2 regions of the Mesorhizobium robiniae genome follow, and region 2 is predicted to be linked to the other one. Evidence: predicted binding sites of a transcription regulator. Region 2 holds the regulator's gene; the other holds the start of a gene.
What was found. Region 2 encodes LexA, which represses DNA repair genes until DNA is damaged. Its sites were predicted from a motif close to TGTTCNNNNTGTGTTCNG; they were not measured.

Region 1: a site for LexA is predicted at 3,468-3,485, ahead of dinB (DNA polymerase IV). Genes of this name have one in related genera too.

The regions. Positions count from the first base shown of each region.
Region 1 is NZ_JBEPMC010000001.1:551,615-558,231, forward strand. It holds gene ABID19_RS02635 (DUF2182 domain-containing protein) at 1-469, shown strand, start outside; gene ABID19_RS02640 (FAD-dependent oxidoreductase) at 565-2,085, shown strand; gene dinB (DNA polymerase IV) at 2,168-3,409, opposite strand; gene ABID19_RS02650 (hypothetical protein) at 3,600-4,013, opposite strand; gene ABID19_RS02655 (GNAT family N-acetyltransferase) at 4,078-4,536, opposite strand; gene ABID19_RS02660 (hypothetical protein) at 4,619-4,987, opposite strand; gene ABID19_RS02665 (hypothetical protein) at 4,986-5,498, shown strand; gene ABID19_RS02670 (XRE family transcriptional regulator) at 5,545-6,240, opposite strand; gene ABID19_RS02675 (hypothetical protein) at 6,288-6,617, shown strand, end outside.
Region 2 is NZ_JBEPMC010000006.1:21,063-27,679, forward strand. It holds gene ABID19_RS17320 (ComEC/Rec2 family competence protein) at 1-888, shown strand, start outside; gene lexA (transcriptional repressor LexA) at 882-1,634, opposite strand; gene ABID19_RS17330 (molybdopterin molybdotransferase MoeA) at 1,739-2,944, opposite strand; gene moaC (cyclic pyranopterin monophosphate synthase MoaC) at 2,944-3,441, opposite strand; gene trpC (indole-3-glycerol phosphate synthase TrpC) at 3,508-4,359, opposite strand; gene trpD (anthranilate phosphoribosyltransferase) at 4,364-5,374, opposite strand; gene ABID19_RS17350 (SurA N-terminal domain-containing protein) at 5,371-6,617, opposite strand, start outside.

The DNA.
Region 1 (6,617 bases), on a different contig from region 2:
CGGCGTTTTCATGGCAGGCTATCTCCTGGTCTGGCTGGGGTTCTCCATCGCGGCAGCCGCGCTGCACTGGCTGCTCGAACGCGAGGCATTCGTTTCAGCAGCGATGATGAGTTCGCAGAGCCGCTGGCTTTCAGGCATCGTCCTGATCGCCGCGGGCCTGTATCAGCTCTCGCCGCTCAAGAATGCCTGCCTGTCGCATTGCCGGACGCCGACAGCGTTCCTTTCCCGACACTGGCGCCCCCACACGTTTGGCGCGCTGCGTTTGGGCGCCCTGCACGGGGTGTTCTGTGTCGGATGCTGCTGGATGCTGATGGCGTTGTTGTTCGTGGGTGGCGTAATGAACCTGGTGTGGGTTGCCGCGCTCGCCATTCTGGTGCTGGCTGAAAAAGTGTTTCCTGCCGGCCAGTGGGTCGGCCGCGCAGCCGGCATCGCCCTGATCGCCTGGGGTAGCGCAACGCTTTTGGTCTGACGACCAGCGGCCGCCTATGCGGCTCTCAAACGCGTGGAGGAACTTTGAAACCTCGCATTCGTTTACCCGAATGTTGGGGATGGGAGGTTCCGCCGATGAATGTGAGCGACGAAAGGACCGTATCCCTCTGGGCGCCGACCGAAGTAGCGCCTGATACGGTCCCGCTCGGGCAGAGCGAACAGGTCGATGTCGTCGTCGTCGGGTCTGGAATTGCCGGACTGTCGGTCGCGTACGAACTGGCTGCCGCCGGACAAAAGGTAGCTGTCATCGATCGCGGGCGGATCGGCAGCGGCATGACGGCCCGCACCACTGCGCACCTGTCATCCGTCTGCGACGACTATTTTTCGGAACTGATCAAATTGCGCGGTGAGGACCTGGCGCGGATTTTTTATCAAAGCCAATCGGCGGCTATCGACCGTATCCAGTCAATCCAGGAGACGGAGAGTATCGCGTGCGATTTCCGGCGCCTCTACGGCTTTCTTTTTCCGGCTTCCGGCGGCCGAGAATCCGATATCGAGCGCGAGCTGGACGCGGCTCTGAAAATCGGGGTCGACGTCGAGAAGATCAGGGGCGTGCCGTTTACGGGCTTTTCAGATGCGCAGGCCCTTCGATACGCCAATCAGGCGACCTTCCACCCGCTCAAATATCTCGGCGGGCTGGTCGCAGGCATCCGCGCGCGCGGCGGCGCGCTTTATGCCGATACCATCGTTGAAAAGGTCGAGGAGACTGACGGCGGCGTGCGCGTAACCACGGCTTCGGGCTTTACCGTGTCTGCCAAATCGGCCGTTGTCGCCACCAACTCGCCGATCAACGACCGGGTCGCCCTCCATACCAAGCAAGCGCCCTATCGGACCTACGCGATGTCGTTCGAGATCGCGCGCGATACCCTACCGGATGCGTTGTATTGGGATACTGAGGACCCTTATCACTACGTTCGGCTTCAGCCTGGCGAAGGCCGTACCGACTTCCTGATCGTCGGAGGAGAAGACCACAAAACAGGGCAGGCCGACGATGCCGGCGACCGCTTCGCGGCCCTGGCAGCCTGGACCAGAAGGCTGGTGCCCGATATCGGCGTGGAAACGAACCGGTGGTCCGGGCAGGTGATGGAGACCGTCGATTATGCGGGGTTCATCGGCCGCAATCCTGGCAACAGCCGCGTCTTTGTGGCGACTGGGGATTCCGGCCAGGGCATCACCCATGGCGTCGTCGCCGGCCTGTTGATCTCCGACCTGATTCTGAAGGGCGAAAGCCGCTGGCGCGAGCTTTACGAGCCGTCGCGCAAGACGGCAGGCGCGATCGGCGATTACCTGGCGGAGAATGCGACTGCGATCAAGAGTTTTGCCGAGTATGTCGCGCCCGGCGAAATTGATTCCGCCGACAGACTGCGACCGGGAGAAGGTGCCATCGTTCGCGAAGGGCTCAGCAAAATCGCCGCGTTTCGCGATGACGACGGCACGCTCCACAAGCGCTCGGCCGCATGCACGCATGTCGGCTGCCATGTCCACTGGAACTCGCTCGAACGCTGCTGGGACTGCCCTTGCCATGGTTCGCATTTCGCTATCGACGGCACGGCTTTGAACGGACCTGCGGTGTCGCCGTTGGCTTCGCTTGAGTAGGGGAGTAGGGGAGGCAGTAAGGCCAATTTCCGTACTCCCTTACTCCCCTGCTTCCCTATTTCCCTGCACCGGCCAAGCCGCCTCACAATTCCTTTTCGGCCAGTTCGCGAAACGCGTCGGGAACCGACCGCGACAGTCCGAGCGCGACCGAGGCATAACCGACTGCCTCCCAGCCGAAACGGTCGCGGATCTTGTCGATGGCGCGGTCGGCGGTCCAGCGCGCGGCACCCTTTCTGGTGCCGGGGCGGCGGCGGTCATCGTCGAGGTCAAGCGGCAGTTCCAGTTGCAGGGCCGATTGCTTCTCCAGATGCGAGACGGCGATCGCCAAGAGCGAGATGGTCTTTTCGTGCGGATGATCGACAAGCACCTTGCGCACCAGCGCCTCGGCGATCTCGGCCAGCATGGCGGTTGCCGAAATCGGCTGGTCGAGCGTGATCGAGCGCGTCACCGAGCGCAGGTCGGCAAAGCGGACACGGACCGTCACCGTGCGGCCGGGTCGCGATTTCGCCCGCAGCCTGGTGGCCACCCTGTCGGCCAGATGCAGCAGCGCCGGCACGAAGACCTGCTCCTCGGCCGGCTTCCTGCCGAGCGCCGATTGCGCGCCGGCCGATCGCGCCCGGCGCTGCGTCTCGAGTTTGCGCGGATCGCGGTTCCAGGCCAGCGCGTTGAGCTTTTCGCCCGCTGCCGGCCCGAGCAGGCGCTCCAGAGACCAGCCCGGCGTCTTCGCCAGCTCGCCGATGGTGTTGACGCCGATGCCGGCCAGCCTCTCCCTGGTGACCGGGCCGACGCCCCACATCAGCTCGACCGGCAGATCGTGCAGGAATTCCAGCTCGTGGCAGGGATCGACGACCACCAGCCCGTCGGGCTTGGCCACTTGCGAGGCGATCTTGGCCAGATGCTTGGTGCGCGCCACGCCGACCGAGATCGGCAGGCCAAGCTCTGCCCGCACGCGGCGGCGGATCGTGTCGGCGATCTCGGCCGGCGGACCGAACAGATGGGTGCAGCCGGCAACGTCGGCAAAGGCCTCGTCGATGGAAATCCGCTCGATCAGGGGCGTGAAATCGCCGAGCACTTTGATGGCCGCGTCGCCCAGCCGCTGGTAGTCCTTGAAATGGCCGCCGACGAAAATCAGCCCGGGGCAGAGTTCGCGCGCGCGCCGCCCCGGCATGCCGCCACGCACGCCAAACGCCTTGGCCTCGTAAGACGCGGCCAGCACGACCCCGCCGCCGACGGCGATCGGCTTGCCGCGCAGGGCCGGGTCGAGCAGCTGTTCGACCGAGGCATAGAAGGCGTCGAGATCAGCGTGGAGGATGTTGGCTTCCATCCGGCCCGTTCGCCCGCGGCGGTTCGAACGCCGCACTGTCTTGAGGGTGGGTTTCCTACGGAACATAAAGAGAACAAATGGGGCGGATTGTCAAGGAGCGCGGGCGCTTCCGCCCGGCCGATCAACGCCGCTGCGCATCATGCGCGTGGCTCAGTCATTTCAACGCGACGAATGAACAGATGGCGGGCCACTAGCTGGCTGTCGGTGTGGCTTGAAGTGTTGCCTCACGGCAGAGAGCGACGAGGTCGGCCCCATAGGATGGCGTGATAGCGATGAGCGTGGTCTCCCCGGAGACGATTCCTGCGACCAGGGCGGCCAAGTTTTTGGCGTGAGCATCGTGATAGCGGGCTGCAGCCGATGGATGAGGGACCGGAGAGAGCCGTTCCATGTACCAGCTGCCGTCAGGCTCTCGTCCGGTAATGATCTCCAGACGGTCGATTATATTGCCCTGGCGGAAATCTTCGATCTGGAGCAATTCCACCCCGTCAAGCCGCAGCTCGTAGCAGGCGCCCTTCCATTGTCTAAGACTGATCGTCGCCTGCCCCTCGGCGACCTGGATGCCGGTCAGATAGCCGTCGTGGAAGCTGGGAAAGCTGTCAGCCATTTTAGCTCCTCCTTTTCTCCGTCATCGTGGCGTTCGCGCTGAAACCCGTGAGAGGTGCCGCGACCTACAACGCCATCTTGTAGCCGAGATGGCTGGCGGTGAAGCCGAGGCGCTCGTAGAAGGCGTGCGCCTCGCCTCGGCTCTTGTCCGTGGTGAGCTGGACGAAGCTGCAGTTGCGCGAGCGGCACGTTTCAATCGCCCATTCGATCATCTGCTTGCCGACGCCGCCGGACCGCCGGTGGCGGGCGACGCGAACGCCTTCGATCTGGCCGCGCCAGACGCCTTTCCTCGAAATGCCTGGGATGAAGCTGAGCTGCAGGGTTGCGATCACTTGCCCGGCTTCGACAGCTACGGCCAGCAGCTGGTTGGGATCGGCTTCGATCGCGCTGAAGGCTTCGAGATAGGACGGCGCGAGCGGCGTTGACGGGTCTTCACGGCCGGCGCCAAGCGCATCGTCGGCAAGCAGCGCGACAATCGCCGGCAGATCGGGCGCTTGCGCGCGACGGAATTCAATCTCGCTCATCGAGGGGAGATTTACGGCGCGGCGTCGGCGACGGCAAGTGCGGTCCAGCCATCTGCGGCGGATGGCGTCGACGACCGCCGGCTTACGCCGCCTGCTGTGCCCAGAGGCGGTGACCAAAACGGCGGAAGAAGCGCGCCAGGAGCCGCTGCTGCCTGGCACGGGCGAGATCGGCGCCGCGCCTTTCCTGGCGCCAGCGCGGCATGTTGCGATAAGAGGCGATGAAGCGGGCGGCGTCCTCCAGCGCCTCCTCGGCCGACTGCGCCGGGCGGATCGCCGCCAGGAACAGGGCCTCGCCGTGCTTCAGCCGGTCGACGATCGCTTTGCGCTGGCCATGGCCTAGCCGCGCTTTGCCTATGCCGTCGAGGCGGATGGCCGCCAAGGCCGCCAGCATGGCCGGGCTGTCGCCGGTATAGCCGCAATCGCGGGAGAATTGAGCGGAGAGGGCGTCCATGCTCGTTTCCTTGGCTGGGCGGCGGCCGCGACGGATACTCGGCCCATCCGTTCGTCCGCGGTGCTATTATCCGCCGCTATTGAATATAAGCATAACTCAAAAATTGATACAAGTTAAACTTTTTCATCGGTTTGAGCGGAACCGACTCGACTCCTTGGGAAAAACCCATAAGAATGTGAACAAAACAGGAACCGAGGCACTAGGGGCGATGGTATTGCCGGGCAAGGAAGCGACGATCGCCGAGGTTGTCTCGATCGCGGTCGAGTGTATGGATTGCGGCCGCAACAGATGGTGGAAGCCAGCTGAGCTCAGGCGTTACGGCGTGAGCGCGCAGACGCCGCTGGCAGCTCTTTCGGGGCGCCTCATTTGCAAGGCCTGTCGCGCCGATGGGTTGCCGGGCACGGCGATCGCGATCCAGGCGGCGTTCATCGACGAGCAGCAGCAGCGCCGCGCCGAGGCGCGGATGCTTAATGAGCGCGAGATTCCCCTGGAGGGATCCAGGCGGGCTTGAGGGACTAGCAATATCTCCCCCGCAACGGGGGAGATCCGCCGCCCCCTCAATACCCCAGCAATTCCTTGAGCGGGATGACGCGGAAGACGGCCTTGATCGCGTAGCGGTTGAAGGTCAGCGTCTTCGGCGGATTGTACTGCTCGACGACCAGCTCGGCGGCGGTGCGCTTGACCAGCTTTTTGATGAACGCCTTGCCGTTGCGCTCGTTTTCCTCGGGAAACATCTCGATCACCACGTGGTCGCCGGGCACGGCGTCGCGGCCGCCGCAATAGAGCATCTCGCCGGGCTCGTAGCGCGGCACCATCGAATCGGAGAGCACATGCAGCGCGAACACCTTGCGCAAATGGGCGATGCCGGGCGGGCGCTGGACATAGCCGGCGACCTCGCCGTTGAAGGTGAAGTCGCCGTCGTCGCCGCCGACCGCAGCACCCAGAAGCTCGATGTCCATCGGGCCGGCGGGCAGGGGAGCGGCGTCGGTGACGATCTCGGCGTCGGCGACATTGTCGGCGTCGTCGAGGAAGACGACCTCGCCCTTGCCGAGCGCCACCGGGTCGACGCGCAGGAAGGCGGCGGTCTTCAAAAGGTTCTCGGTCTTGGGCAGGTTGCGGCCGGTTTCCCAATTGCCGACGGCGGCGACATCGGTGTCGTTGTGCTCGGCAATGTGGCGCATCACCAGGCCACGCTGCTTGCGCGCCTTGCGGATCGCTGCCCCGACCTTGATCGACAATGCGGTTTTCGCCATGGCGCCATCTGAAACATAAGAATCGGTTTCGTCCATGGAAGAATGGCTTGCATTATTTTTTGAGTTATGCTTATATACAACCCATGCACAAGCCATGTCGCCTCATCTCGCTTTCCCATCCGTCCCGGCTGTCCTCCTCCCCGGCCGGGACGAAGCCCGAGGCTCACGCCTCGGATCCGGTCGTCCTGCCGACACCGGTGGCGACCGGAACGGCCGGAGCCGTTCCCCTCACGGCTCCGGCCACGAATTTCGGCGCGTGTCATGCGGGCCTTTCGTGCATCCGCACCGAAGACGGCACGATCATCGTCTTCGACCGCCAAACGGGCAGGGCGGTCTCCGGCGCCACCCGCGAGGCGGCCGCGGCGAAGCTCGGCCGA
Region 2 (6,617 bases):
AATCTGGCCGTCATGCCGATCGTTACGGTCGTCATGTTCCTGGCCGTCGTCAGCGCCTTGGCAATGCCTTTCGGCCTCGACGGGCCTTTCCTCTACATGATGGGCAAGGGGCTGACGGCCATGATCGCAATATCGGGATGGATCTCCGAGCGTTCGCCGGTCGATGCAGTCGGGCTGATTTCGTTGCAGTCGGTTCTGCTGGTGACGGTCGCCCTGGTCATTGCCACAATGGCGACGACATGGTTGCGGCTTGCGGCACTTCCCTTTGCGCTCGCCGGCCTGCTGACGATTTCCGAGACACGCACCCCCGACGTGCTGATCTCGGAGGACGCGCATCTGGTGGCGCTGCCGATCGGCGGGGGAGAACTTGCCGTCAACCGAGTGCGCTCGAACGAATTCACCACCGACAATTGGAAACATGCGCTGATTTCAGCGACTATTGTCGAGCCGGAGACATTCGAAAAAGGAGACGTGCGGTTCGACATCGCCGACCCGGCCGACCTGCCGCCGGGAGCGCCTTTTTACTGCACTGACGGCCTTTGCATCGCCCGGCATCCGTCCGGCGCGATCATCGCGCTCGCCGACGACCGCAAAACCGCGCGGCCGGCCTGTGGCTTTGCGGATTTGCTCGTTATTGACGACGCCACAGCCTATTATAATCCCTGCCGCAACCCGCTGGTTCTCGTCGTCACCAAACGCCAGCTCGCTCGCATGGGCAGTGCTGCCGTCTTCTTCGATCCGCAATCTGCGACGACGCGCGCAGAAATCCGTTTTGCCGTCGAACAGCCATACAGGCCCTGGCATGAGCAGCGGAGATTTTCGCGCGAGGCGAGGGGTCTGCCGCCTTACCGCAAGCCTGAGAAAGCCAAGAAAGCTGCCGTTCAGTAACGCCGGATCAATCCAACCAGCTTGCCTTGCACCTTGACCCGGTCCGGCCCGAATATGCGCGTCTCATAGGCCGGATTGGCGGCTTCCAGGGCGATCGAGGCGCCTTTACGGCGGAACCGCTTCAGCGTCGCTTCCTCCTCGTCGACCAGGGCGACAATGATCTCGCCAGGCTGGGCGGTGTCGGCGTTGCGGATGATGACCGTATCGCCGTCGAAAATGCCGGCCTCAATCATCGAATCACCTTTGACTTCCAGCGCGTAGTGCGCGCCGCCGGTGATCATGTCCGGTGGCACCGAGATCGAATGCGTCTGGTGCTGGATGGCATCGATCGGCACACCGGCAGCGATCCGGCCCATCACCGGGATGGAGACGGTGGCGACAACGTCGTCGTCGTTGCCGGCTGCGGGCATGCGTGAAGGCGCCGGCTTGATCTGCCGCCCGAGGCTGCCCTGTCCATGGCTGCTCTGCCCAAGGCTGCCCTGAATGACGCTCGGCGAGAATTTGCGCGCCGCATTGAGGCCGGGCGCGATCGAATCGGGCAGGCGCAGCACCTCCAGCGCGCGAGCGCGGTTGGGCAGCCGACGAATGAAGCCGCGCTCCTCCAGTGCCGTGATCAGCCGATGGATTCCCGACTTGGAGGCCAGGTCGAGCGCTTCCTTCATCTCGTCGAACGATGGCGGAATACCGCTTTCCTTCAGCCGCTCGTGGATGAACATCAACAGCTCATGTTGTTTGCGTGTCAGCATCGCGACCCCCAACAGAATCAGAAAAACAAACCCAGAACAAACACTATCTGTTCCAGTTGTGTTCCGCAACTGTTTAAAGTTTAATGAATGCGTTGACGGTTTGTTCAGCGTAACATCAGCACGCTGCAGGCGGCGCCTGTCGCGGCTGGGGGTGCAAATGGCTCACGCACGATCAGCCCGTTCGCATCGGCCAGCGTTCTGAGCATCGAGGAATCCTGGATGCCGAACGGCGTCGCCGTTAGCGTGCCGGTGTCTTCCTTCACCACCGCGCGTACATAGTCCTGCCTGAGATCGTTGGCCGGTATGGCGGCGCCGAGCCGCGCCTGACGCATGTCCTGCCGGTAGGCGCGGCCGCCGAGCCGCGCAAGCAACGGCTTCAGGAAAAGCTGTGTGCAGACCAGGCTCGCCACTGGATTGCCAGGCAGGCCGATGCAGCGGACGTCGCCCAGCCGGCCGAACATCAGCGGTTTGCCCGGTCGCATGGCGATCTTCCAGAAATCGAGCGTCATGCCTTCGCCAGTCAGCACGTCATGCACAAGGTCGTGGTCGCCGACTGAGGCGCCGCCCAGCGTGACGATGACGTCGGCTCCTGCATCGACCGCTTTTTTCACCAACGCGGCGATCGCCTCCTTGCGGTCGGAGGCGATGCCGAGATCGAGCGCGTCGGCGCCGACCAAGCGGGCTGCAGCGGCGACGCCATAGGCATTGGACGAGATGATCTGGTCGGGGCCAGGCTCGCTGCCCGGCGGCAGCAATTCGTCGCCGGTAGCGATGATAGCGACCAACGGCCGTTTCACCACGCTGACCTGCGGATGGTTGGCCGACGCCGCCAGCGACAACGCCGCCGGATCAAGCAGGCGACCTTTCTCCAGCAGGACGTCGCCCTTCGAGAAATCGAGCCCGAGGCGTCGAATGTTGCGGCCTTCAACCGTCGGCGCGGTCACTTCGATGCTGCCGCCGCCGAGATCGCGGACATTCTCTTGGATGACAATGGTATCAGCGCCTGCGGGAAGCGGCGCGCCGGTGAAGATGCGCACGGCTTGCGCCGGACCGACCGTTCCGGCAAAGCCGCGTCCGGCCGGCGCCATGCCGATCACCGAAAGTCTTGCCGGCACGGAGGCGACATCCTCGGCCCGCGCGGCATAGCCGTCCATGGCGGACGCGTTGAAGGGCGGCTGGGTGCGGAGCGCCATGAGCGGCTCCGCCAGAACGCGGTCGGCGGCGTCCATCAGGGCGACGCTTTCAGCTTGCAAGGGCGCCGCATCTTCAAGCAGGCGCTCTAGCGCCTCGGCGACCGGAAGCAGCGCCATTATCGGCCTGTCCCCTGGGCGCCCGCTTTGTAGTCGCCGGACTTGCCGCCGGTCTTTTCCACCAGCCTGACGCCCGAGATCACAATGGCGCGGTCGACCGCCTTGGCCATATCGTAGATCGTCAGGCAAGCGACCGAGACGGCGGTCAGCGCCTCCATCTCGACGCCGGTCTTGCCGGTGACGCGGGCCAATGCCGTGACCTTCAGGCCGGGCAGCGCCGCGTCCGGTTCGATGTCGACGGATATCTTAGTCAACAGCAGCGGATGGCAGAGCGGTATCAGCTCATGCGTCCTCTTGGCCGCCATGATGCCGGCGATGCGCGCCGTACCGAGTACGTCGCCCTTCTTGGCGTCGCCATCGAGGATCATTTTGAGCGTCTCCGGCAGCATCGAGACAAAACCCTCGGCGATCGCCGTGCGCGTCGTCTCCGCCTTGTCGCCGACATCGACCATGTTGGCTTCGCCTGTCGCGCCAAGATGGGTGAGGGCGGTCGTCATCGTCAGATGGCCTTAGAGCGATGTGCGTCCGTTTGGACGCACATGGTACGCTCTAACACTTTGAATCTAAGCATCGTGCTCTCCGAAAATCGATTCTGATTTTCGGGCCGATGCATGAGCCGGCGCCTTGCCCATCAAAAGCAGGTGCGTTGCGGCAGCCACGTCCTGTTGCCGCATCAGACTCTCGCCGACGAGGAAGGTGCCGATGTCGCTCCGTTCCAGCCTGCGGCAGTCTTCGTGCGAGAAAATACCGCTCTCGCTGACCAGCAGGCGGTCGGCCGGCACCATCGCAGCGAGCCGCTCCGAGGTGTCGAGACTGGTTTCGAACGTCCGGAGGTTGCGGTTATTGATGCCGATCAGCCGTGACGACAGTTTCAGCGCGCGTTCCGTCTCGGCCTCGTCATGCACCTCGACCAGCGCGTCCATGCCAAGCTCGAAAGCCGTCGTTTCGAGCTCCCTGGCCATGGCGTCATCGACGCTCGCCATGATGATCAGGATGGCATCCGCACCCCACGCACGGGCTTCGAAAACCTGATAAGGCTCGAACAGAAAATCCTTGCGCAAAGCGGGCAATGTCACGGCGCTGCGCGCATCGGTGAGGAATTCAGGCGCGCCCTGGAAGGACGGCGCGTCGGTCAGCACCGAAAGGCAGGCGGCGCCGCCTTTCGCATAGGCCCTGGCCAGCGCCGGCGGATCGAAATCGGCGCGGATCAGACCCTTGGACGGGCTCGCCTTCTTGATCTCGGCGATCAGCGCGAAACTGCTGGATTTGCGCTTGGCTTCAAGGGCCGCGAGAAAGCCGCGTGGCGCATCGGCGTCCTTCGCCTGCGCCTTGATCTCGGCAAGCGGCACGCGCGCCTTTGCCGCCCCGATCTCGTCGCGCTTGTAGGCTTCGATCTTGCGCAGAATGTCAGACACGGCTCTATCCGTTCGAAATCTCGACCAGCCGGTCGAGCACTTGCAGCGCGCGGCCGCTGTCGATGGCTTGCGCCGCCGTCGCCATGCCGTCGGCAAGCGTTGTTACCTTGCCCGCCACCACCAGTCCGGCGCCGGCGTTCATCAGCACCGTATCGCGAAAGGCGCCGGCAGCGCCGCCCAGCATGTCGCGCAGCGCCTGGGCGTTGTAGGCGGCATCGCCGCCGCGCAACTCGTCCTTGGTGTGACGCTTCAGTCCCACCGCTTCCGGGGTCAGCGTGAAGCTGCGGATCTCGCCGCCGACCAGTTCGGCCACTTGGGTTTCACCGGTGGTGGTAATCTCGTCATAGCCGTCGCCATGGGCGACCCAGGCGTGGTCGGCGCCCAGCGCCTTCAACGTCTCGGCCACCGGCATGATCCACTCCGGCAAGAACACGCCGACCATCTGTCTGGCGACACCGGCCGGATTGGAGAGCGGACCAAGCAGGTTGAAGATGGTGCGGGTGCCAAGCTCGACGCGGGTCGGGCCGACATGCTTCATTGCCGGATGATGCGCCGGCGCGAACATGAAGCCGACGCCTGCTTCGTGGATGCAGCGGCCGATCGTTTCCGGCGGGATATCGATCTTGACGCCGAGCGCTGTCAGCACGTCGGCGGCGCCGGTCTGCGACGACAGTCCGCGGTTGCCATGCTTGGCCACCGGCACCCCGCAGGCGGCGATGACGAAGGCGGAAGCGGTCGAGATGTTGACGCTGTGCGAATTGTCGCCGCCGGTGCCGACGATGTCGATGGCGCCAGCGGGCGCTTCGACACGCAGCATCTTGGCGCGCATGGTGGCGACGGCGCCGGAAATCTCACTCACCGTCTCGCCGCGCACGCGCAGCGCCATCAGGAAGCCGCCGATCTGGCCGGGTGTCGCGTCGCCCGACATGATGATGTCGAAGGCCTCCCGCGCCTCCTCGAAGGAAAGGGCGTCGCCGGCGGCAACCTTGGCGATATGGGTCTTGAGCGCGCTCATCTGGTCAGGGCTTGGGCAACGGCGGTCTGGTCGATGCGAACGTCGTATTGGGTCTGCAACTGCGCCACTAACTGGTCGAGCAGGTCGTCCGACAGGCCGGAGGTGAAGGATTTCTGTGCGTCTTCCGGCACCGAGCTCGCGTCGGCTCCGGCAGGCTCGAAGACTTCGGCAATCTTGAACAAGATTTGTCCGTCGCCGGTGGGCGAGGGGATCAACCCAGTCCCGCCTTCGCCCTCGTCGAACATCGCAGCCGCCCCTTCCTTGCCAAAATCGACGTCGTCCGCCTCGCGCTTTACGCCGCGCTTGGTCTGCTTCTCGAGCTTGAGCTCGCTTGCGATCACATCGAGCGTGGCGCCGGCCTTGAGACGCTTTTCGAGTTCGTCCGCTCTCGCCGTGAGCCGCTTGGTCGTTTCCGCCGCCGTCCAGTCGGCCACTACTTTCTGGCGGACTTCATCCAGCGTGCGGTCGCGGGCCGGCGTGATCGAATCCACTTCGTAAAACACGAAGCCGTTGCCGGCGGTGGTGAGGTCGGGATTCTCGGCGCCGGGTTCGGCGTCGAACACCGCCTTGATGAGATCCGGCGATTCCGGCAGGTCGTTGACGACGGTGCCGTCCGGCCTCTGGCCGGTGCGATCGATTGCATCGATGGTGACGACCTTAAGCTTCAGTTTTTCGGCCGCTTGCGCGAGCGTGCTGCCCGAAGCGCGCATATCTTCGTAATTGTCATGCACATCAAGCAGAATGCGGCTCGCCTCGCTCAGCGCCAGATCCTTGCGGATCTCAGCGGACACTTCGGCCAGCGGCCTCACCACTTCGGGCTTGACATCGGTGACGCGCAGCAGCACCGGACCAAAAGCGCCCTGAACGACCGGGCTGACCTCGTTGGCGTTTAGCGCGAAGGCGGCGTCTGCCACCGCCTTGTCGGCGATCTTGTCCTTGGTCAGCGTGCCGAGCAGCGTGTCGGCTTGCGTCTTACCCTCGGCGGCAACGATCTTGTCGAAAGTTGCGCCGGTCCTGAGTGAATCGAGCGCGGCCTTCGCGGCATCAGGCGTTTTGAACACGAGCTGTTCGATGGTGCGCGTTTCCGGCGTGGTGTAGCGCGCCTTGTTCTTGTTGTAGTCCTCGCTGACCTGTTGGTCGGTCACAGCACTCAGATCCATGATGTCTTCCGGCTCGAGCCTGACATAGGAGAATTTGCGGTATTCGGGCGCCGCATAGGTCTTCTTGTTTTCCTCGAAAAAGG